DNA from 3 places in the Williamsia sp. z34 genome. Region 3 is predicted to be linked to each of the others. Evidence: riboswitches for the same ligand, from Rfam matches in the RefSeq annotation. Region 3 holds a riboswitch; each other region holds the start of a gene.
The links. Region 3 has a riboswitch for S-adenosylmethionine ahead of solA (N-methyl-L-tryptophan oxidase). Riboswitches for the same ligand answer to the same signal wherever they lie in the genome.

Region 1: linked by a shared signal. The riboswitch ahead of AC51GT_RS21645 (bifunctional o-acetylhomoserine/o-acetylserine sulfhydrylase) and the one ahead of solA (N-methyl-L-tryptophan oxidase) in region 3 are both predicted to bind S-adenosylmethionine.
Region 2: linked by a shared signal. The riboswitch ahead of AC51GT_RS18085 (LLM class flavin-dependent oxidoreductase) and the one ahead of solA (N-methyl-L-tryptophan oxidase) in region 3 are both predicted to bind S-adenosylmethionine.

What each region holds. Positions count from the first base shown of each region.
Region 1 is NZ_JCANWW010000010.1:82,247-89,235, reverse strand. It holds gene trpS (tryptophan--tRNA ligase) at 1-883, opposite strand, end outside; gene AC51GT_RS21660 (exodeoxyribonuclease III) at 959-1,765, opposite strand; gene AC51GT_RS21655 (MFS transporter) at 1,777-2,994, opposite strand; gene AC51GT_RS21650 (PE-PPE domain-containing protein) at 3,158-4,690, opposite strand; SAM riboswitch class IV at 4,938-5,047, shown strand; gene AC51GT_RS21645 (bifunctional o-acetylhomoserine/o-acetylserine sulfhydrylase) at 5,104-6,420, shown strand; gene metX (homoserine O-acetyltransferase MetX) at 6,422-6,989, shown strand, end outside.
Region 2 is NZ_JCANWW010000007.1:77,882-84,870, reverse strand. It holds gene AC51GT_RS18100 (ABC transporter substrate-binding protein) at 1-289, opposite strand, end outside; gene AC51GT_RS18095 (hypothetical protein) at 286-435, opposite strand; gene AC51GT_RS18090 (LLM class flavin-dependent oxidoreductase) at 432-1,541, opposite strand; gene AC51GT_RS18085 (LLM class flavin-dependent oxidoreductase) at 1,627-2,694, opposite strand; SAM riboswitch class I at 2,725-2,819, opposite strand; gene AC51GT_RS18080 (MarR family winged helix-turn-helix transcriptional regulator) at 3,062-3,526, opposite strand; gene AC51GT_RS18075 (VOC family protein) at 3,664-4,176, shown strand; gene AC51GT_RS18070 (pirin family protein) at 4,221-4,994, shown strand; gene sigJ (RNA polymerase sigma factor SigJ) at 5,022-5,999, shown strand; gene AC51GT_RS18060 (carboxymuconolactone decarboxylase family protein) at 5,924-6,520, opposite strand; gene AC51GT_RS18055 (flavin-containing monooxygenase) at 6,673-6,989, opposite strand, start outside.
Region 3 is NZ_JCANWW010000009.1:161,203-168,191, forward strand. It holds gene AC51GT_RS21075 (glutathione S-transferase C-terminal domain-containing protein) at 1-29, opposite strand, end outside; gene solA (N-methyl-L-tryptophan oxidase) at 32-1,162, opposite strand; SAM riboswitch class IV at 1,405-1,522, opposite strand; SAM riboswitch class IV at 1,715-1,827, shown strand; gene AC51GT_RS21085 (aminotransferase class V-fold PLP-dependent enzyme) at 1,913-3,112, shown strand; gene AC51GT_RS21090 (PP2C family protein-serine/threonine phosphatase) at 3,109-4,308, opposite strand; gene AC51GT_RS21095 (alpha/beta fold hydrolase) at 4,305-5,114, opposite strand; gene groL (chaperonin GroEL) at 5,283-6,932, opposite strand; gene AC51GT_RS21105 (NAD(P)-dependent alcohol dehydrogenase) at 6,987-6,989, opposite strand, start outside.

The DNA of each region.
Region 1 (6,989 bases), on a different contig from region 3:
CGAACTCGGTCAGTGCCTCGGCGGTGTCCACCTTGAGCTGGCCGTAACCCTGGCCGTCGTATCCGGCGACCAGGTCGTCGACCGACTTGCCGGTCAGTGCCGACTGAATCGTCAACAGGTTGCTCACGCCCGGCTTGTTCTCCCGGTCGAAGACGATCTCCCGGCCGTTGTCGGTGACCGCCGACCGGAGCTTCTTCGCCGACCGCTTGGGATCGTCGAGCAGATTGATCAACCCGGAGTCGGACTCGGCGGACTTGCTCATCTTCGCCGACGGGTTCTGCAGGTCATAGATCTTCGCGGTCTCCGCGACGATGTAGGCCTCGGGAACGATGAACGTCTTGCCGAACCGAGAGTTGAAGCGCTGGGCCAGATTCCGGGTCAGCTCCAGGTGCTGGCGCTGATCCTCGCCCACCGGTACCTGATCAACCTGGAACGTGAGGATGTCGGCGGCCATCAGGATCGGGTAGGTGAACAGCCCGACACTGGCGTGATCGGTGCCCTGTTTCGCCGACTTGTCCTTGAACTGCGTCATCCGGCCGGCCTCGCCGAAACCGGTGAGACACGAGAGCACCCAGGTCAATTGGGCGATCTGCGGCACATGTGACTGCAGGTAGATGGTCGAGCGGGCCGGGTCGACGCCGAGCGCCAGCAGTTGGGCGACGCTGCGTCGCGAGCGATCCCGCAACGCCTTGGGGTCGTGCGCGGTGGTGATCGCGTGCATGTCGGGGATGAAGTAGAACGCCTGCTCGAACTCGTCCTGCAACCTCACCCACTGCTGGACCGCGCCCAGATAGTTCCCGAGATGAAAGGAATCACTGGTGGGCTGGATACCCGACAGCACTCGCTTGCGCCGGGCGGGCTTGGTTTCGCTTGCCGATTGCATCACCACCGAATTCTCTCATCCGGCCGCCACCGCATTTCACACACACCGCGCTTGGACGTTTGGCCCGCTCGCCCCTCAGGCGTACTCCACGGTGACCGGAGCATGGTCTGACCACCGCAGATCGTAGGCACCGGCGCGGTCGACCCAGGACTTGGTCGCCGCGGCGGCCATCGTCTTGTTGGCGAGCTGATAGTCGATGCGCCAGCCCGAATCGTTGTCGAATGCCTTGCCGCGCCAACTCCACCACGAGTACGGCCCGGCGACCTCGCCGGCGAGATCGCGGGCCACGTCAGTCCACCCGGAGTCCAGGATCCCGGCCACCCAGGCGCGTTCCTCCGGCAGGAAGCCGGGGTTCTTCACATTGCCCTTGGCGTTTTTCAGATCCAGGGCGGTGGGCGCGATGTTCCAGTCGCCACCGACCACGACACCCCGGCGCTTGCGGCCGAGTGCGCCCAGGTGCGCTCCGAACTCGTCGAGAAAGCGGAACTTCGCCTCGCGCTTCGGGCCGTCGCTCGCACCCTTGGGCAGATACAGACTGGCCACCGTCAGGGTTCCGAAATCGGCTTCGATGTAGCGCCCGGTGGCGTCGAACTCATCGCTGCCGAAACCTTTGCGCACCTTGTCCGGTGCGGTGCGGGACAGGATCGCCACACCCGAATGACCCTTGACCGACGACTCGCTGAGACTCAGGAACCAACCGTCGTCGAGGGCCGGGGCGAGTGCTTCGGCGACCTGCTCCTCGGTGGCCCGGGTCTCCTGGAGCAAGACGTGGTCCGAGGTGGTCTCACGCAGCCAAGGGATCAGCCCCAGATTGCGCTCCGAACGGTGCTTCACCGCGGCGCGGATGCCGTTTACGTTGATCGTCGTCACGATTGTGGTCACGTCGGGCGAGCCTACGTGCGGCCTGTGACAGCGGGTCTGCGGGCGTACAACATCGCCAGCCCGAGGACAACGAGTCCGGCGACCGCCAGCCCGGCGCCGAGCAGCGACGGTGCGCGGTATCCGTATCCGGCCGCGATCACCAGTCCACCCATCCACGCCCCACCCGCGTTCGCGATGTTCAGCGCCGAGTGGTTCAGGGCCGCGGCCAGTGTCTGGGCGTCCTCGGCGACATCCATCAACCGGATCTGCAGCGCCGGGGTCAGCGCGATCCCGGTCAATCCGATGAAGAAGGTCAGGATCAGCGCGGCCCAGGCACTGCTCGCCAGCACGGCGAAAGCGGTGAGCGCGATCACGATGGAGACCAGACTGATGAGGATCGCCCTCACCACACCGCGATCGGCCAGGACACCGCCGAGGATGTTGCCGGCGACCATGCCCAGACCGAACAACATCAGGGCAAACGGGACCAGCGACTCGGAGACGCCCGAGACGGTGGTCAGCGTGGTGCTGATGAAGGTGTAGAAGGCGAACATCCCACCGAATCCGACGATGCCGATGAGGAGCGCAAACCACACCTGCGGGCGTCTCAACGCACCGAGTTCGGTCATCGGATTGGTGATCTTCATGTCCGAGAGTGCGGGCAGGAACTTGAACAGGGCCACAATCGTCAACAACCCGATGACGGCCACCACCACAAAGGCGGCCCGCCAACCGACGGCACCACCGAGCCAGGTCGCCGCGGGCACCCCGACGACGTTGGCGACGCTCAGACCGATCATCACCTGACCCACCGCTTTCGCCCTGGACTCGGGGCCCGCCAGATGTGCGGCGACCAACGCCGCGACCCCGAAGTAGGCGCCGTGTGGCAGTCCGGCGACAAAGCGGGCGACGATCAGCATGCCGTAGTTCTGGGCGAGGACGGTGGCGACATTGCCAACGGTGAACGCGACCATCAGCGCGATCAGCAGGGTGCGTCGCGGCATTCGCGCGGTCAGTGCAGCGATGGTCGGGGCACCCACCACGACGCCGAGCGCGTAGGCGGAGATCACATGTGCGGCTGTCGGTTCGGTGGTGCCCAGCGAATCGGCGATGTGGGGCAGCAGCCCCATCGCGACGAATTCGGTGGTCCCGATACCGAATGCGCCGAGTGACAGGGCCAGGATGGCGCTGCGTCTACCGCCCCGCACCGCCCCCGAGGATTCGGGGGCGACGGTGCTGACAGCAGACATGGGTGAACCTCTCGAAGTCGATCGGGGCGACGGCGACACTGCCGGGGCAATTCATTGCCGGGGCAACTACGGTGTCAACCCCGTCGGGGTCACGGCTCATTCCGGGATCGGACGTGAACTGACCCACAGATCGACGTGTCCGCGCGGTGGCGGGAGACCCGGATTACGGGGTGACGGCGAGGTCGGCCGGCACGTCGATGGGCGTTGTCTCGGTCGCGGCAGGCGTTTCGACTGCAGCCGGAGCCGGAGTCTCCGGTTCCTGATCGTCCGCCGAACCGGTACGGCCGGGATCGGCGGGCAGGTCGGAATCGGCAGTGTCGGGGAGCTGATTCCACCCCGGCGTAGTGGTGAACCCGTCGACCACCGGCGCCGCCGGCCCCTCCGACGCCCGATGTCGACCGGGCTCGGCAACGACTGCGGCCGACTCGGGCGGGTGATCGGCCGATGGCGAGTGATCAACGGGCGCCACGGCGAGGACCTTCTGAGAATCGTCGACGACGGCGGGGTGAGCGGCCGGGTCCGCCGGCTCGGTCCTGGCCTGAACCACCGCACCGAACACCGCAGTGGCCACGGTGCGCACCGTCGGCGCCGCGATGAACCCCAGATCCGGGTCACGCCGGTCGAGGACCGCATCGATCACCGCCACCCAGTCCCGGACGAAGTTCACCGGATACCCGACGACGCTGACCGCGCTCCCGAAGATCGCGGACCAGGCCGCCGGGTCCCCCGACAGCGCGTCCCGGATCGCGTACAGGTCGGTGAGATACGCACCGTGCCCGAGCTGCGGCAGAGCCGGCAGCAAGCCCATGATCGCGCGCGAGATCGGCTGGATGACAGCTGGTTCGAGACGCGGGAAATCGAGGATCACCGGGCGCAGCAGGTTGGGTAGTCCGACCTGCGCCAGCACGGTGGTCAGTGACGGATCGGCACCGACGAGGATCACCGTGGCCCCGTCGGAGCCCTCGACGACGGTCACCCCATCGGTGCCGGCGGACGCCCCCGGGCCCGCCGACATGATGTCGCCATAGCTGAAGTGCTTGACCCAGAAACCCAGCAACGCGTCCAGCGCCCCGATCGGATCTCGCCGAGGGTCGGGCACGTCGCAGACCGCATCACCGTCGATACAGACCGAGTAGACCGTCACATCGCCGAAATCGCCGTCGCGCGAACCGTCGAGCATCGCGCCCGGATATGCATTGATGAGATTGACCTCGGCCCCGGCGCCGGCGCTCGTTCCGCGTCGCCGCGGGTCGGCATAGAGCTCGCCCGACACCCCGTCGGCACTGACACCATCCGCCTTGCCCGCCGCGATGTCGGCCAGTACGTCGCCGGCCACTCGAGCGCCCTGCGAATAGCCGGTGATGACGGCCGGCTTGCCCGGGCAACTGGCCTGATAGGTCGCCACATCATCGGTGAGCACGGCTTGTCCGACCTCGATGTTGGCGTCGTAGCTCTGGGCACCGAGCGGCCAGAATGTCGCCGGATAGTCGACCCGTTTGACGACATAACCCTGGGCGATGTACCGGGTCTCCACTCCCCGTGTGTGCAGGAAGTCCGGATCGCCGGTTCCGGCCACCACGAACACGGCGCCGTTGCCACAGTCCGCCGGGGCTTCGGTGGCGAGCGCCGGGGCACTACCGAGGAAGGTCAGTACCGGCAGCGCGGCTGCCGCGGCCCCCGACGCAAGCGCCGTCACCCGGCGACCGGAACGGGTCGGGACTGCCCGACGACGTCTTGAACCATCATTCACAGCAGCCCCAGGTGTCTCGAATCGCACACGGCCTCGGGTGATTTGAGGCAACTTCACTGAAGTTACGACAACCTTTGCCGAAGGCCAATCGCATGAACGTAGTACAGCACGGCGCAGCCGACGGCGAGCCGCAGAATCGCCGTGCGCTGAACGCTTTTTTGCGCAGGATCCGCGTGTTATATCCTTTTGGCCAGGTCCTGAGTGTCAGCAATGAGCCCCGGCTAGCTGACCGGCAACCCTCCAACCGCGGTGGGGTGCTCCGGGTGACGACCAGGTTGCGGTTCGCCGCGGCAAGCGCGGGGTCCGGAAGGTCGGACCCTCTAATTGGATGTCCACCGACCATGAAAGAGAAGTCCTACATGTCTGACACCGACGTCAATCCGGCTGACAACTGGAGTTTTGAAACCAAGCAGGTCCATGTCGGCCAGAGCCCGGACTCGGCGACTTCTGCCCGTGCGCTGCCGATTTACCAGACAACGTCGTATACGTTCCGCGATACCGAGCACGCCGCGAACCTGTTCGGCCTCGCCGAGCCGGGCAACATCTACACCCGCATCATGAACCCCACGCAGGACGCGGTCGAACAGCGCATCGCCGCCCTCGAAGGTGGCGTGGCGGCTCTTCTCGTCGCCTCGGGTCAGGCAGCCGAGACCTACGCGATCCTGAACATCGTCGAAAACGGCGGTCATGTGGTGTCGAGTCCCCGTCTCTACGGCGGCACGTACAACCTGTTCCACTACACACTTCCCAAGCTCGGGATCCAGGTCAGCTTCGTCGACGACCCGGAAGACCTCGACAGCTGGCGCGCGGCCATCCAGCCCAACACCCGCGCCCTGTTCGGTGAGACCATCTCGAACCCGAACAACGAGATCCTCGACCTCCCGGGCATCTCCGCCGTCGCCCACGAGGCGGGTCTGCCACTGATCGTCGACAACACCGTCGCGACTCCGTACCTGATCAACCCGCTCGAACACGGCGCCGACATCGTGGTGCATTCGGCCACGAAATACCTTGGCGGACATGGCACCGCGATCGGCGGCGTGATCGTAGACGGTGGCACCTTCGACTGGCGCGGCCAGCGTGACGGCGTCGATCTGTTCCCCGGCTTCACCACCCCGGACCCGAGCTACCACGGCGCGATCTTCGCGGACCTCGGCGCTCCGGCCTACGCACTCAAGGCGCGCGTGCAGTGGCTGCGCGACACCGGTGCTGCGATCTCCCCGTTCAACGCCTTCCTCATCGCCCAGGGCCTGGAGACCCTGAGCCTGCGGATCGAGCGCCACGTGTCGAACGCCCAGGCCGTGGCCAAGTACCTCGAGGAGCACCCGCAGGTGGAGTCGGTGGCCTACGCCGGCCTCGAATCCTCCCGTTGGTACAAGCGGGGCCAGGAATTGGCTCCGCGCGGCCAGGGCGCGATCATCGGCTTCGAGATCGTCGGCGGCGTCGACGCAGGCAAGAAGTTCGTCGACGCACTGGTGCTGCACAGCCATGTCGCCAACATCGGTGACGTGCGCTCGCTGGTCATCCATCCGGCATCGACCACCCACTCGCAGCTGATCGCCGAGGAGCAGCTGGCCGCCGGCGTCACCCCCGGACTGGTCCGGTTGGCCGTCGGCATCGAGAACGTCGTCGACATCATCGCCGACCTCGACGCAGGCTTCGCTGCGGCCAAGTGAGGTGAGTATCGACCCGCACACGCCACCACGAACTCATCCGGACTGGGAATCCCTGCCCGATGGGCAGCTGACCAGTGTGCCGGTCGGCCCGATTTCGTTGGACAACGGTGGACAGATCGAGAATGTGACCCTGGCGTTTCAGCGCTGGGGCACACTCTCGCCCACCCGCGACAACGTTGTTCTGGCACTGCATGCCCTGACCGGCGACTCTCATGCAACAGGTCCCGCCGGTCCCGATCAGCCCACCCCCGGATGGTGGGACGGGCTGATCGGCCCGGGCGGCGCCGTGGACACCGACGAGTGGTGTGTCGTCTCGGCGAACGTCCTCGGTGGATGCGGCGGCTCTACCGGCCCGGCCTCACTGGATTCCGAAGGGCAGGTGTGGGGTTCACGGTTCCCGCACATCACCGTGCTCGATCAGGTCCGTGCCGAGGTCGCCCTGCTCGATGCGTTGCAGATCGATTCCGTCGCAGCCGTCCTCGGCGGTTCGATGGGTGGCGCACGCGCCTTGGAGTGGGTCATCGGCTATCCAGAGCGAGTGCGCAGCGGCTTGATCCTGGCCGTCGGCG
Region 2 (6,989 bases), on a different contig from region 3:
CCCAGCTCTCCGCGAGCCACGGCGTGATGTCGCCGGTTCCCGGATCCTGGTCGGTCAGGGAGTCGACCACCTGGCGGGTGACATAAATCGTCTGGTTGGTGGCGCCCTGAGCGGGATCCGAACAGGTCGGCGCCCCGGACAATCCGTAGCGCAGGGTTCCACCCGGCGTGGCGGGGCCGGCGTCGCCCTCGCCGCCGGAGGCGTCGGACCCGCAGGCACTGAGCAGGGTTGCTGTCATCAGCGCCGCGCCGAATACGGCGAGTAGCGGTCGGGACACACTTGCATTCATCGATTTCCTTCGTCGATCCTGGCGGTGGCACGCTTCTGCGGCGAAGCGGCGGCTGCTTCACCCACTGTCAGCTCACTGATGAGGTTAAACCGTTGCGCCCCAATATCTTCAATAAAATCAGGTTGGTTTTGAACCAACTCGATCACGCCACACCCTGGATATCCCTGTCGCGCTTTGCGACTTCCTCACGAACGATCGGAATCACATACCGGCCGAAGTCGATCGCGTCGTCGAGCAGGTCGTAGCCGCGCGCCGAGAGGATCTCGATCCCGAGGTCGTGGTATTCGAGCAGCGCGGCCGCCACCGTCTCCGGAGAACCGACCAGCGCATTGGAGTTTCCGCCGCCCCCGGTCGCTTTGGCCGTTGCCGTCCATCCCGCGGCTCCGAACCGCTCGATTGAATCAGCGATCTCCAGCAGACGCTGAGAGCCGGCGTTCTGAGGCGATGTCAGAGAGAATCCGCGTGGGAATTGGGCGGCGCCGGCTGCCCGGGCATTGAGCTGACCGAGTATCGATTCGGCCTTCTGCCAGGCCAATTCATCGGTCGGTGCGATGATCGGCCGAAACGCGACCTGTAGCCGCGGGCGCTTTTGTCGACCTGCGGCTTTCGCGGAGGCGGTGATCGACGCGATCTGCTCGGCGGTGTTCTCGAGGGGTTCACCCCACAGCGCGTAGATGTCAGCCTCCGCGCCACCTACCGCATAGGCGGCCGGCGACGACCCGCCGAAGGAGATGTCGGGCCGTGGCTGCGCCACCGGGAAGACATCGGAGACGAAGTCGTTGAACCGGTAGTGGGTGCCGTTGTGGTCGAACGGTTCGCGGCTGGTCCACACCTTCTTGACGATCTGGATGTACTCACGGGTGCGTTCGTACCGCTGGTCTTTCGTCAGGAAGTCACCTTCCCGCTGCTGTTCGGTGTCGTTGCCGCCGGTGATGAAGTGCACCGTCACCCGTCCCCCGGAGATCTGGTCGAGGGTGGCGAAGGTCTTGGCGGCGAAGGTCGGGTACGAGACATTGGGACGGTGCGCCAGCAGGATCTCGATGCGGTCGAGGTTGCTTGCGATGTACGAGGCCGCCGCCGCGGGTTCCGGAGCACCGGCGCCATAGGCGAACAGGATCCGGTCCCACCCGAAATCCTCGTGTGCACGAGCGAGTTTGAGTGTGTACTCGCGGTCGAACGAACCGGCGGTGGTACGAGGGTGGGTCTCGGTGCCGTCATTCGTGGCTGCGATCCCCAGGAACTCTACTGGCATGGTTGTCCTTTTTCGAAGTGTCAGAGGAAACGTGTGGACGTGCGGCGGCCGACATATGTCGACGGCGGGATCCGGGTCGGGGCAGTCACGACAGCACCTCCAACGCGGTGGGAGTGGCGATCGGGCGACTCGGGATCTCGCGCCGCAGCACCGGGGCGATCTCGGACTGGAAGAGTTCGAGCGAGTCGCGGTGCTGGGCATTGCTCAGGCCGCCGGCGTCAGCATGCAGATGCATCACCTCATGGCCGAACTTCTCGTGGTACCGCAACACCTTGTCGATCACCTGTTGTGGACTTCCGAGTAGTAGCGAGCTGCGTTCCACAGCGTCTTCGAGGGTCGGAAACACCAGAGGCAGACCGAATGACCCGATTCTCGCCAAGGTGGCATCGAAGATCGGGCGGTAGGTGTTGATCGCATCCTGCGAGTTCTTGGTGGCGTAGTACCCGGCCGATCCGGCACCCACAAGAGCATCCGCCGGGTCGTGCCCGTATGCCGCCCACCGTGCTCGGTAGTGGTCGATCAATGCCGCATAGGGTTCGACCGGGTTGGTGACGTTGGCAGAGAACAGCGGATCCCCGTAAAAGGCTGCCAGGTCGACTGATTCACGGCTCGTGGCACTACCGTGCCAGACGCGGATCTTCTTCTGCAGCGGGCGGGGCAACGCCTCGGCGTCGATCAACGACGGACGGTACTTGCCGGTCCAGGTGACCGTGTCGTCCTCCCACAGTCGCCGGAACAGTTCGTAACCTTCGCGGTTGCGCTCCCATTGGTCGGCCTCGGTGACTCCGAACAGCTTGGCCTGCGCGGCGCCGTTACCCTTGCCGATCATCAGTTGCAGTCGACCGCCGGAAAGATTGTCGAGGGTCGAGTAGTCCTCGAAGGCGCGGACCGGGTCGAGCAGACTGAGCGTTGTCACCGCGGTGAACAGCGCGATCGTCGAGGTCCGTGCGGCGATGTTACTGAGCACAACCGGTGGCGACGAGGAGATGAACGGCCTCTCGTGCCGCTCGCCCACCCCGAAGCCGTCGAACCCCAATTCCTCTGCGAGGACCGCATTGTCGATCACTTCTCGAAACCGCTGCGCCGGGGACACGGTCTCGCCGGACAACGGGTGGGGCGTGTGGGTGATCAGACTGATCAACAGAAACTTCACCCGGACTCCTGAACTGATGACATGACACAACCTTCATCGGTCCCGGCAGTAGCACCCGCACCCGCCGAGGCGGGGGGTTGCTGCGACGTCAGCGAGCCGGGTCTCTCAGTCGCTCTTGATGATCCTTGTGCACAGTAGGCCCGTGCTCACCCACCGTGGAACGGTTAGATTCAGTCGGGTTCAAACCCCCGGTCATCGATGACCCCGGGGTGCTGCAATGTCACACAGAACAAACGCGATCTCGCGCCCTGTCATCAGCAACGATCAGTTGCCGACCGTGCGCACTTGGGGTTCGGCAAGATGCTTGCACCCGCAACGACTTTTCGCCAACCCCCGCAGCCGACCGAGTCGGCGATCGACCAGGCGCCTATGCCGGCGGCCGCTGCAGGTGCTCGCGCACGTCAGCGAATGCCCGGCCCACCACGGCAACATCGCGCGTACTCAGCAGATCGAACATGTTTCGCCTGACCTCGGCGACATGTCCGGGGCTCGCCGAGGTCAGCTTCTGCATCCCGGCGTCGGTCAGTTCGGCCAACATGCCCCGTTTGTCGTCTTCGCATTCGACGCGGCAGACCCATCCGGCGTCCACCAGACGACCGATTGCCCTGGTGGCGCCGCTTCGTGTGGTGGTGATCGCATCAGCGAGATCCCGCATGCGCAGTCGGCGCTGCGGCGCCTCGGACAAGACGACGAGCAGTTCGAAGTCGGTGAAGGACAAGCCCGCATCCCGCGCGAGCTGCTGATCGAGCGTCCGCAACAGCAACCGGGTCGCATCCAGGTACGCGCGCCACGTCCGCTGCTCGTCCTCACTGAGCCACTGTGTTGGTTCCACGGTTCAGAGCATAGCCAAAGTAGTTGACAACGCAATCAGTTGCGGTACGCTACCAAAGTAGTTGACAACGCAACCATTTACCTCTGGCCACTCGAAGCGCACACTGGATGAAGACCCCCCGCACGGAAGGACCGGCCATGAGCACCGCCGACACCGAGGACAAGCGCTCGCAGGAATACGCGGGCAGACGTGAGGCGATCCGTGCCAGACACCTGGTACCCGCCGACTCCCGCCCGGCGTCCTCGGCCCGCGGTCTGCACCACACCGCACTGGTCAGCGGCGATGTCGAACGCACCGTCCGGTTCTACCAAGACCTGCTCGGGTTCCCGCTGACCGAACTCATCGAGAACCGCGACTATCCCGGCTCCTCGCACTTCTTTTTCGACATCGGCAACTCAAACCTCCTGGCGTTCTTCGACTTTCCCGGCCTCGACGTCGGGCCGTACCAGGAAGTCCTCGGCGGACTGCACCACGTCGCGATCAGTGTCGAACCGCAGTGCTGGAAACACCTGCGCGACAAACTGATCGACGCAGGCGTTGAACTCATCGAACACAGCGAGGTGTCGCTGTACTTCCGCGATCCCGATGGCGCCCGCCTCGAACTCATCGCCGATCCGCTCGGCGAGATGTACGGCTCGCACGTTCTCTAGGCACGACCTGTAGGCGATACCGCTCCACCCGAAAGGCCCCACCGATGACCACCGCAACACCTCCCACCCGATTCGACCTCCGCCGCGCCGACAGCCGCTTCAAGACCGATGCGGGCTGGCTCGACTCCAAACATTCCTTCTCCTTCGGCCACCACTACGACCCGGCCAACACCCACCACGGCGTCCTGATGGTCAACAACGACGACATCGTGTTGCCCCGGCAGGGTTTCGATACCCATCCCCATCAGGACATGGAGATCGTCACCTGGGTTCTGCAGGGTTCCCTGGTCCATCAGGATTCGATGGGACACAACGGCGTCATCTACCCCGGCCTGGCACAACGGATGAGCGCCGGCACCGGGATCATGCATTCGGAGAAGAACGACGTCTGGCGCCAGGACAGCGCGGACGAGACCCACGATCCGGTGCACTTCGTCCAGATGTGGGTTGTCCCCGACGAATCCGGGATCACACCGGGATACGAGCAACTCGAGATCGACCATGAATTGTTGTCCGGTGGATTCGTTCCGGTGGCCTCGGGCATGCCCCGGTACGCCGACCACTCCGCGATCCGCATCAAAAATCGTTATGCCACCATGCATGTGGCGCGCATGACCCCCGGGCAGCGTCCACTGACCCTGCCGGACGCTCCCCTGTTGCACGTCTTCGTCCCGCGCGGTGAGGTCGAGATGGAGAGCGTCGGGGAGCTCGGCACCGGCGACGCGGTCCGCGTCCACGGTGATGGCGGACAGCAGCTGACCGCCACCTCCGATGCCGAGGTCATCGTGTGGGAGATGCATGCCGCGATAGCGGCCTGAGGGAGTGGGCACGTGGACTCCGATCCGATGGGTACCTTCGCGGAGCGTTTCGAAGAGCAACGCAGCCGGATGCTGTCGGTGGCGTACCGGATCACCGGCAGTATCAGCGATGCCGAAGATGCCGTCCAGGAATCCTGGTTGCGCCTCGATGCGGCCGATAGCGACTCGATCGATGATCTCGGAGCCTGGCTGACGACCGTGGTCGGACGAATCTGTCTGGACCGTCTCAAATCCGCCGCCGTCGTCCGCGAAAAGCAGGTGGGCCAATGGCTTCCGGAGCCGGTCGTGACGCAGGTCGTCCCCTCCCCCGAGTACGACGATCCCCTGCACGCCGTCATCGCGGCAGAGGACAGCCGCTACGCCGCGATGGTGCTGTTCGAAACCCTCACCCCGGCAATGCGCGTTGCGTTCGTCCTCCATGACGGATTCGGCGTGCCCTTCGCCGACATCGCCGAGATCCTCGGGTCCTCGACCCCCTCGGCACGCCAACTCGCCTCACGAGCCCGCCGAATCGTCTCCGACCTTCCGGCCCCGGTCAGCGACACCGAACAGGCCGAAGCCGTCGGTCGTCTCGTCGCGGCGATGGCGGCCGGTGACATGGATGCGGTGCTGGCTGCTCTGGACCCGGACGCGATGGTCGTCGGCGACGCCAACCGCACCACCCCCACCGCGGTTAAGGCGATCCGCGGTGCCGCCGGCGTCGCCCGGTTCCTGTTCTGGCTCCTGCGCCGTTACGGGCCAGATGCGCTCGCCCTGCAGATCCCGGTGCGGGTCAACGGCGAACTCGGCACCTACTCCGCCGGCTGGGAGGCCGACGGCGATCGTCGCGCCTCACCGGCCCGGGTGGTCTGCTTTGTTGTCCGCGACGGCCTGGTCGTGTCCATCTACGACATCGCCGACCCCGCCAAGCTGTCCGCCATCGATGCCGCTCAGTTGGTGCCCGTCTCCGAGGCAGCCCCGTCGACGGCCCAGGGCACCCGGCACGAATCCGTGGAGAACCCCTGATCGGTGATGCCCAACGCCGCGTACATCCGGGAGCGCTGGTTCTCCAGTGAGATCTGGTAGGTCAGCTCGATCAGTCCGTCGACCCCGAATCGCTCGCGCAGGTCGTCGACCTGCTCATCGGTCACCGTGGGTGGCGTCGCGGTCACCGCGTCCGCGTAAGCGATCGCGGCCCGCTCATCGTCGCTGTAGGCCGGCGACGTCTCGTAGTCGGCGATCTGCCGCAAACGGTCGATGTCGAGGTCGTCGTGCTTCTGCAGCATCGTGCCGAAGTCGATGCACCAGGAGCAGCCGACCACCCAGGCCGTGCGGTACACCGCGATCTCGCGAATGTTCGGCGGCAACACCTTTGACGCCCGCTCGACCACACTCTCGTGCACTCCCGACGCCAGGAACAAGCCCCGGTGGTGTGCCAGGATCGCAAACGGCTCGGGCACCGACCCGAACCTTCGCGCGGCGTACCGGTACGCACTCTTGACGATCAGACCCGCGTCCCGCGGCGCCAGTGCTGGTATCCGTGCCATGTCTGTTCCTCCCAATCCTCGGCGCGGTGTGCGCCGCTATGGGGTAGACGAGACAGCCGGCGAAAACGTGACAGCTCGATGCGCCGACGAAAACCGCCCCCTGGCGGGACGCCGAGGGAAACCTGCCCTCCGAGGCTGCTCAGGGGGACGATTCAGACCGGCAGGTCGACCGAATCCGGTGCCCAGATGCGCTCGTAGTGATACGGGTCGAACGTTCCGTTGCGTTCCCGGAACGAGCGCCCGGTGCCGGGCCAGAGCAGGGTGAGCCGACGACTGGTCGGATCCAGATACCAACTACTGCACCCACTGAGCCACACCGTCGACGCACTGCGCTCGTCGATCTCCCGGGTGTAGGCCTGTTCGGCGGCAGCCGTCACCTCCACCGCGCGGGTACCGCTGTCGTTGAGGTGGTCGAGCGCACCGAGGACGTAGTCGATCTGGGTTTCGATCATGTAGATCGCCGAATTGT
Region 3 (6,989 bases):
GTATCGGCTGGACTGGCGAATCTCGACATGGCTAGACAACCTTTTCTGCGGAGTGGGAGCGGAAAGAGAACAGCTCGGGGGCATCTTTGTCGGCGGTGAGGTCGGCGAGGAGGCGGCCGATGGCGGGCACGAACTTGAAGCCGTGTCCGGAGAATCCGGCGGCGACCGCAACCGGACCGCGGCGGTCGATGACGAAGTTGGAGTCGGGTGTGGTGGCGTACGTGCAGCTGATCGGGGTCAGTGCGTCGGCATCGACGCCGGGCACCCAATGGCGGACGTATTCCTGCAAGGCCTTGAGTTGCCGTGGTTCCGCCGTGAAATCGCGGTGGTCGGGGTCAACGACCGGTCCGGTTCCATGGAACCCGACCTTGACGCCTTCGGCACCCGAGGACAGGCCGTACACACCACCGAATTCGGGTGCGTTCGGTCCGTCCGGGTCGTGCAGGATCCCGAAGCTGGGCCACTCGGCGTCCTGGTCACGCGGTACAAAGTGTGCAGGTTGCTCTTGAGTGACGGTGATCTGTGGCAGCGGCACGATGCCCGACAACAGCTTCGTCGCCCAGGCGCCGGCCGCCACCACCACACGTCGGGCCACGTACTCCTGGTCATCGGTGCGTACGGTGACCGAGTTGTCGTCTGTGACGTCGATCGAGATCACCTGCGATTCGTGTCGAACCTCTGCGCCGAGGGCTGCTGCGCTGCGTTGTAGCGCGCTGACAGCGTTGTCCGCATGTAGTCGTCCGCTGTTGGGGTAATACAACGCGCGGCCGTCGAATCTGATTCCGGGCCAGCGCTGCGAGGCCTCGTCGGGCTCGAGCCACTGATGGACGAGTCCGAGGTGGGCGAGGGTATCGGAGATGGCGGTCAGACGGTGTGTCCATCCTTGGTCGACGCCACCGGTGATGGTGAGCAGCTCTGACCCGGACTCCTGTTCGAGTTCCGCCCACAGCGTTTCGGCCTCGCGGGCCAGCTCTACGTAGGGGCGCTCGGCGTAGGAGGTGCGAAAGATCCGTGACGCTCCGTGGGACGCGCCGTTGCGGTGTCCGGGTGAAAAGCGTTCCAGCAAAACGGTCTCGGTGCCTCGCCGGGCGAGTTGCCAGGCGGCGGCCGAACCCATCGCCCCGCCACCGACGACGACGGTGTCGACCCTTGTCACGCTCATGTGGATCGACCTGCTCCCGCGTGTTCGTGTCGCTGTTCGAGAGCAGGTACCGCGATGAGCAGGGTGTGGTGGTCAGGGGGACTGTCGACGATCTGCTCCTTGTTGGATCGAAGCCTGTCGGACCACACGGACATCAGGTGCACTCCTGGTAAGTGGGTGCGGTGCTGACCACGCAGCGAGCAGCACGGCGGATGTGAATGATCATCGAACTCCTGGAGATATCCTCGGGCTCAGATGCCTGAACCCCGCGCTTGCCCCATGCCGGTGAAGGCTGGGACCGTGTCTTTGATCCAGGGCACCCCGCCGCGGTGGAGGGTTGCCGACCAGCAAGCTGGAACTTGGCGCTGATACTCGTTGACACAGGGCAGCTGTTGTCCACCAAGCGAATCCGGGCATCGTGGGGGCATGCCCGGGTCGGAGGATTTCAACTGTTGGACAGAACCATACGCACGCTCCTGCCCAAATCCGAAGGATGCGCGGAGTTCCGATCGCCGAGAAGTTAAAGGAAAATGGGTATGGACGACGCCGAAGAAGTCTGTTAGCGTCGTCGTCGGTCACGAGTACCAGCGCACAGCCCCGGCTTGCTGGTCAGCAACCCTCCATCGCGGCGGGGTGCTCCGGGTGAAGACCTGGCCTGTTCGAACCCGAACAGGCAAGCGCGGACCTCCCACGTCCGAGTTCGAACTGCCGCATCGGCAGGGTTCGAACTGGCGGCGCGTGTGGAATCCCTGACACCGGAGGGTGTGAGCAATGAGCACTGCAACACTGGGACAATCCTTGGAAGCCCTTGCAGCGATTGAGGGTTCGGATACCCGAGCGCCACTGAGTGATGGCTCGACCACGCGATACGTCAACTTCGACTACGCGGCGAGTGCGCCGGCTCTGTGCAGCGTCGTCGAGCGGATCACGCAACTCCTGCCGACGTATTCGAGCGTCCACCGCGGGGCCGGTTACGCGTCGCAGGTCACCACCCAGGCATACGAGAGCGCCCGCGCGCAGGTCGCGGAGTTCGTCGGCGCCGGGCAGCAGCACAGCCTGATCTTCACCCGGAACACCACCGATTCCCTGAACCTCCTGGCCGGCTGCGTGCCGGGCAAGGTCGTCGTCCTCGACCTGGAACATCATTCAAATCTGTTGCCGTGGAGTGATGTTCACGTGGTCCGGACCGCGAATACACTCACTGCGACGATCAGCCGGGTGGAGACCGCCCTCAAGGACACCGGCGCGGTGCTGCTGGCGGTCACCGGCGCGTCCAACGTCACCGGTGAGATCCTGCCGATCGATGAATTGGCTGATCTCGCGCACCGCAATGGTGCCCGAATTGCCGTCGACGGAGCGCAGCTGGTACCGCATCGCCGGATCGACATCACCGCCGCCTGCATCGACTACCTGGCGTTCTCCGGACACAAGACCTATGCGCCATTCGGCTCGGGAGTGCTTGTCGGGCTGCGGGATTGGCTTGACGTCGCCGAACCATACCTGGCCGGTGGTGGTGCCGTTCTGAACGTCACCGAGCAGGACGTGACGTGGGCGCGGTCGCCCGCCCGTCATGAGGGCGGCTCACCCAACGTCCTGGGTGCGGCCGCGCTCGCGGCGGCCTGCGTCGAGATCGCGTCCCTCGGTGATGCCGTGGTTTCCCATGAAACCGCGCTCACGGAACAGTTGCGCAACGGCCTGGCACAGATCCCGGGCGTGCACCCCCTGAAGATCTTCACCGACAGCACCGACGCCGTTGGCGTTGTCAGCTTTGTCGTCGACGGGCATCGGGCCGCTGAGGTGGCAGCCCATCTGTCGGCCGAGCACGGCATCGGTGTGCGCGATGGACGATTCTGCGCCCACCCGCTTCTCGATCGCCTGGGCCACGGTTCCGGGGCGGTGCGCGCCAGCCTCGGCCTGGGTTCGACCTCCGAGGACGTCGACCTTCTGCTGGCCGCCCTCCGCGCCCTCTAAACCCCGGATGGGGGGACACTCAGCGCCAAGAGCGCGGTGTCGTCTTCGAGGCCGGCACCGAAAGTGTCGAGCAATGCCCCCAAGTCCTCGATGATCTGGCCTGCCGACGTCGGCGTGTGTGCCGACGCGAACTCGAGCAGCGCACCGTTGTCGTCGTACCGCTCGGGACCCGGTCCGGTCCGCGCCTCGGTGAGCCCATCGGTGTAGAGGACGAGGGTGTCGCCGGCATCGAGATGGATCCGCGTCGAGACGAACCGGGGATCGCGCAGGATGCCGACCAATTGCCCGCCCTCGGTACTCACGTACTGCGCCTGACCGGCGGCGCTGAGCAGCAGTGCGGGTGGGTGCCCACCACTGGCGAGGTGGACGTCGAAACCGTTGTCGCGGCGGGTGAGCACCCCGAAGATCACTGTGCAGAACCGTGGTTCGTCACCATGGTGATTGGCATGCAACACCGTGTGGAGGTTGTGTAACACCGCAATCGGGTCGTCGTCGTACACCGCCGCGGCGCGCAGCGTGTAGCGGGTCAGCGAGGTCACCGCCGCCGCGGTGGCCCCTTTGCCACACACGTCGCCGAGGAAGAACCCCCACTTGTGCGCCGACAGGGCGAACAGGTCGTAGAAGTCGCCGCCGACATCGTCGATCGACGCAGCGTGGTAGTGGGCCGCGGCCTCCATGCCATCGGGAGGTCGCAACGACGGTGGAAGCAGCGAGCGCTGAAGTGTCGAGGCGAGCAGCTGTATGCGCGCATGTTCTTCTTCGGCATGGCGCCGCGCCTCGAGCAACTGCTTCTCGTATGCGCGGCGGTCACGTGCGTCCTGTGCGGTGATGCGGATGAGCACGGCGGTTCCATCGGCGCCGATCTTCACGTTCGCGGTGACGAATACGGGCAGTCGTCGGCCGTCGGCCGCGACGAGGTCGACGGTGATTCCGTTCAGTACCCCTTCGAGCTGCAGCAGCGGTGCGAAGTGGGTTTCGTAGTGGATCCTCCCGCCTGCGGTGAGCAGATCGCTGAAGGGTTTGCCCAACAATGACGCTCGGTCCTGCCCGAGCCACACCGTCAGAGTGGTGTTGACCTTTGCGATGCACCCGTCCGGCCACGTCGACAGATACCCGCACGGCGCGTTCTCGTACAGGTCTTCCAGACTCTCTTGGAGTACGTCCGGTGACCTGATATCACTGTGGTCCGTGCTCATCGACGGCCATCGACGAAGGCCGCGATGGCCTCGGCGGTGGGCACGGGGTTGCTGAGCTGGGGGCAGTGGCCGCTGGCGTCGAGCGTGACGAGTTCGCTGCCCTCGATCTGATCATGCACGTACGCGCCGACGTGCCGGGGCGCCAGAGAATCGCGCTCACATTCGATCACGAGGGTGGGCACGGTGACGCGTGCGAGATCGGTCCGGTTGTCGGACAGGAAGGTGGCGCGGGCGAACACCAGCGCCTTCTCCGGGTCGGTTCGACAGAACGATTCGGTCAACTCGCCGCCGAGCGCGGGTCGATCCGGGTTACCGACGATGTTCGGCGCCATCGACGCCGACCAGCCGAGATAATTGCTCTCGAGAGACTCGAGAAGTTCGTCGATGTCCCCACGCGTGAAGCCACCCCGATATCCATCGGATTCGTCGTCGACATAGCGCGGTGAGGGGGTCAGCAACACCAGCTTGGCGAACCGGTCGGGTTCTTTGGCCACAGCGAGGACACCGATCATCGACGCGACCGAGTGACCGACGAACACCACGTCGCGTAGATCCAGTTCGACGACGATGTCGAGCACATCCTGCGCATAGGTCTCGAGGTTCGAATACCCTTCAGCGTCCCACGCGGCCGGATCGGAGGCGCCGGCGCCGACGTGGTCGAACAGCACCACCCGATGGTCCGGAACCAATCGCTCGGTCACCCGAAACCATAGGTTCTGGTCGCATCCGAATCCGTGGGCCAACATGATCGTCGGCCCGTCTTCGCGCCCGACGATATTGACGTTGTTCTTCGCGCGCACATTCACGTGCTCATCCTCGCACCTGATGTGCAATCCCGTGGGCGGGCCGTGCCCGAACATGATCGGCGCGCAGCCACCTCCGTCCGCCGCGGTCAGTGTCGCGCGGCCGAGGCAGTGAATGCGCAAGGCCTCGTGCAGCTGAGTTGGTCCGGCGAGATGGTCATCACGGTGCCGTCAGTAGATGTTCGAAGGACGGACCATGCCATCGGCGAGGTCGCCGAATCCGGGAGCGACGATGGCACCGGGATTCTGGATGACCTCTTCGACGACCAGGGTCTCGGTGGTCAGGAGCAGCGCCGCGATCGACGCGGCGCTCTGCAGTGCCGAGCGGGTCACCTTGAGCGGGTCGATGATCCCGGCGGTGAACATGTCGCCATAGGTGTCGGTCACCGCGTTGAAGCCGTGCCCTTCCGGAAGGTCGGCGACCCGCTGCACCGCCTCGTCACCGTCGTAGCCGGCGTTGATCGAGATCCAGCGAAGTGGTTCTTCCACTGCGCGCCGGACGATTTCGCGGCCCTCGGCGGCGTCGCCGGTGAGCTCGAGGAGATCGAGTGTGGCCTGCGCCTGGATCAGGGCGGTGCCACCACCGGCGACGATCCCTTCCTCCATCGCGGCCCGGGTTGCCGACAGCGAATCCTCGACGCGATGCTGCTTCTCTTTGAGTTCGACGCCGGTGGCCGCGCCGACATGGATCATCGCGACCCGGCCGGACAACCTGGCGATCCGCAACTGCAGGTTGTCCTGGTCGTGTTCGTTCTCGGTTCGGTCCAGCTCTTGTTCGAGTTGATGGATGCGGGCCCGGACCTCGGCCATGTCACCGCCTCCGTCGACCATCGTTGTCGACAGTTCGGTCACGGTGATCTTCTTCGCCCGGCCGAGGTGTTCGAGACGGACGTCGGCCAGGGACAGGCCCGAGTCGGCACTGACCACCCGGCCACCCAAAATGGCTGCGAAGTCCTCCAACTCGGCAACCCGTCGATGGCCGAAGCCGGGAGCCCGCACGACCACCGAGCGGAACGTGTCGTGCATGTTGTTGGTGATCAGCATCGACAGCGCCGGACCATCCATGTTCTCGCACAGGATCAACAGCGGCCGCTTGCTGCGCTGCACCTGCTCGAGCACCGGCATCAGGGTCTGCACCGTGGTGATCTTCTGATTGGTGAGCAACACGTAGGCGTCGTCGAGCTGTGACTCCATCCGATCCTTGTCGGTGACGAAGTAGGGGGAGATGTAGCCGTGGTCGAACTCCACACCGTCGACGTACGACAGCCCGAGACCGAACTGCGGCCACTCCTCGACGCTGACCACACCACCCACCCCCACGTGGGTCATCGCCGCCGCGATCACATCGCCGATGTCGGGATCGTTGTTGGCCGACAGCATCGCCACGTGCCGGAGTTGTTCCTCACCGGTCACTGCCCGGGAACGTTGTTGCAGCAGAGCAACCACCGCCTCGACCGCCTTCTCGATACCGCGCTTGAGTTGCATCGGATTTGCGCCGTTGTCGACCGCGCGGAGGCCCTCACGCACCATTGCCTGGGCGAGAACCGTTGCAGTGGTGGTACCGTCGCCGGCCACGCCGTTGGTCTTGGTGGCGACCTCTTTCACCAGTTGCGCTCCCATGTTGGCGTAGGGGTCGCGGAGCTGGATCTCCTTGGCGATGGTGACACCGTCATTGGTGATGGTCGGGGGCCCGGTGAGCTTTTCGAGTACCGCGTTGCGGCCCTTGGGCCCGAGGGTCACCTTGACCGCATCGGCAAGGGCATTGACCCCCATCTCCAAGCGGCCCCGAGCGTCCGAACCGAAGCGCAGATCTTTTGCCATTGTGCACGCACCTTCATGTGTAGACGAATTGAAAAGCGATGTGGGATAGGTGGTCTA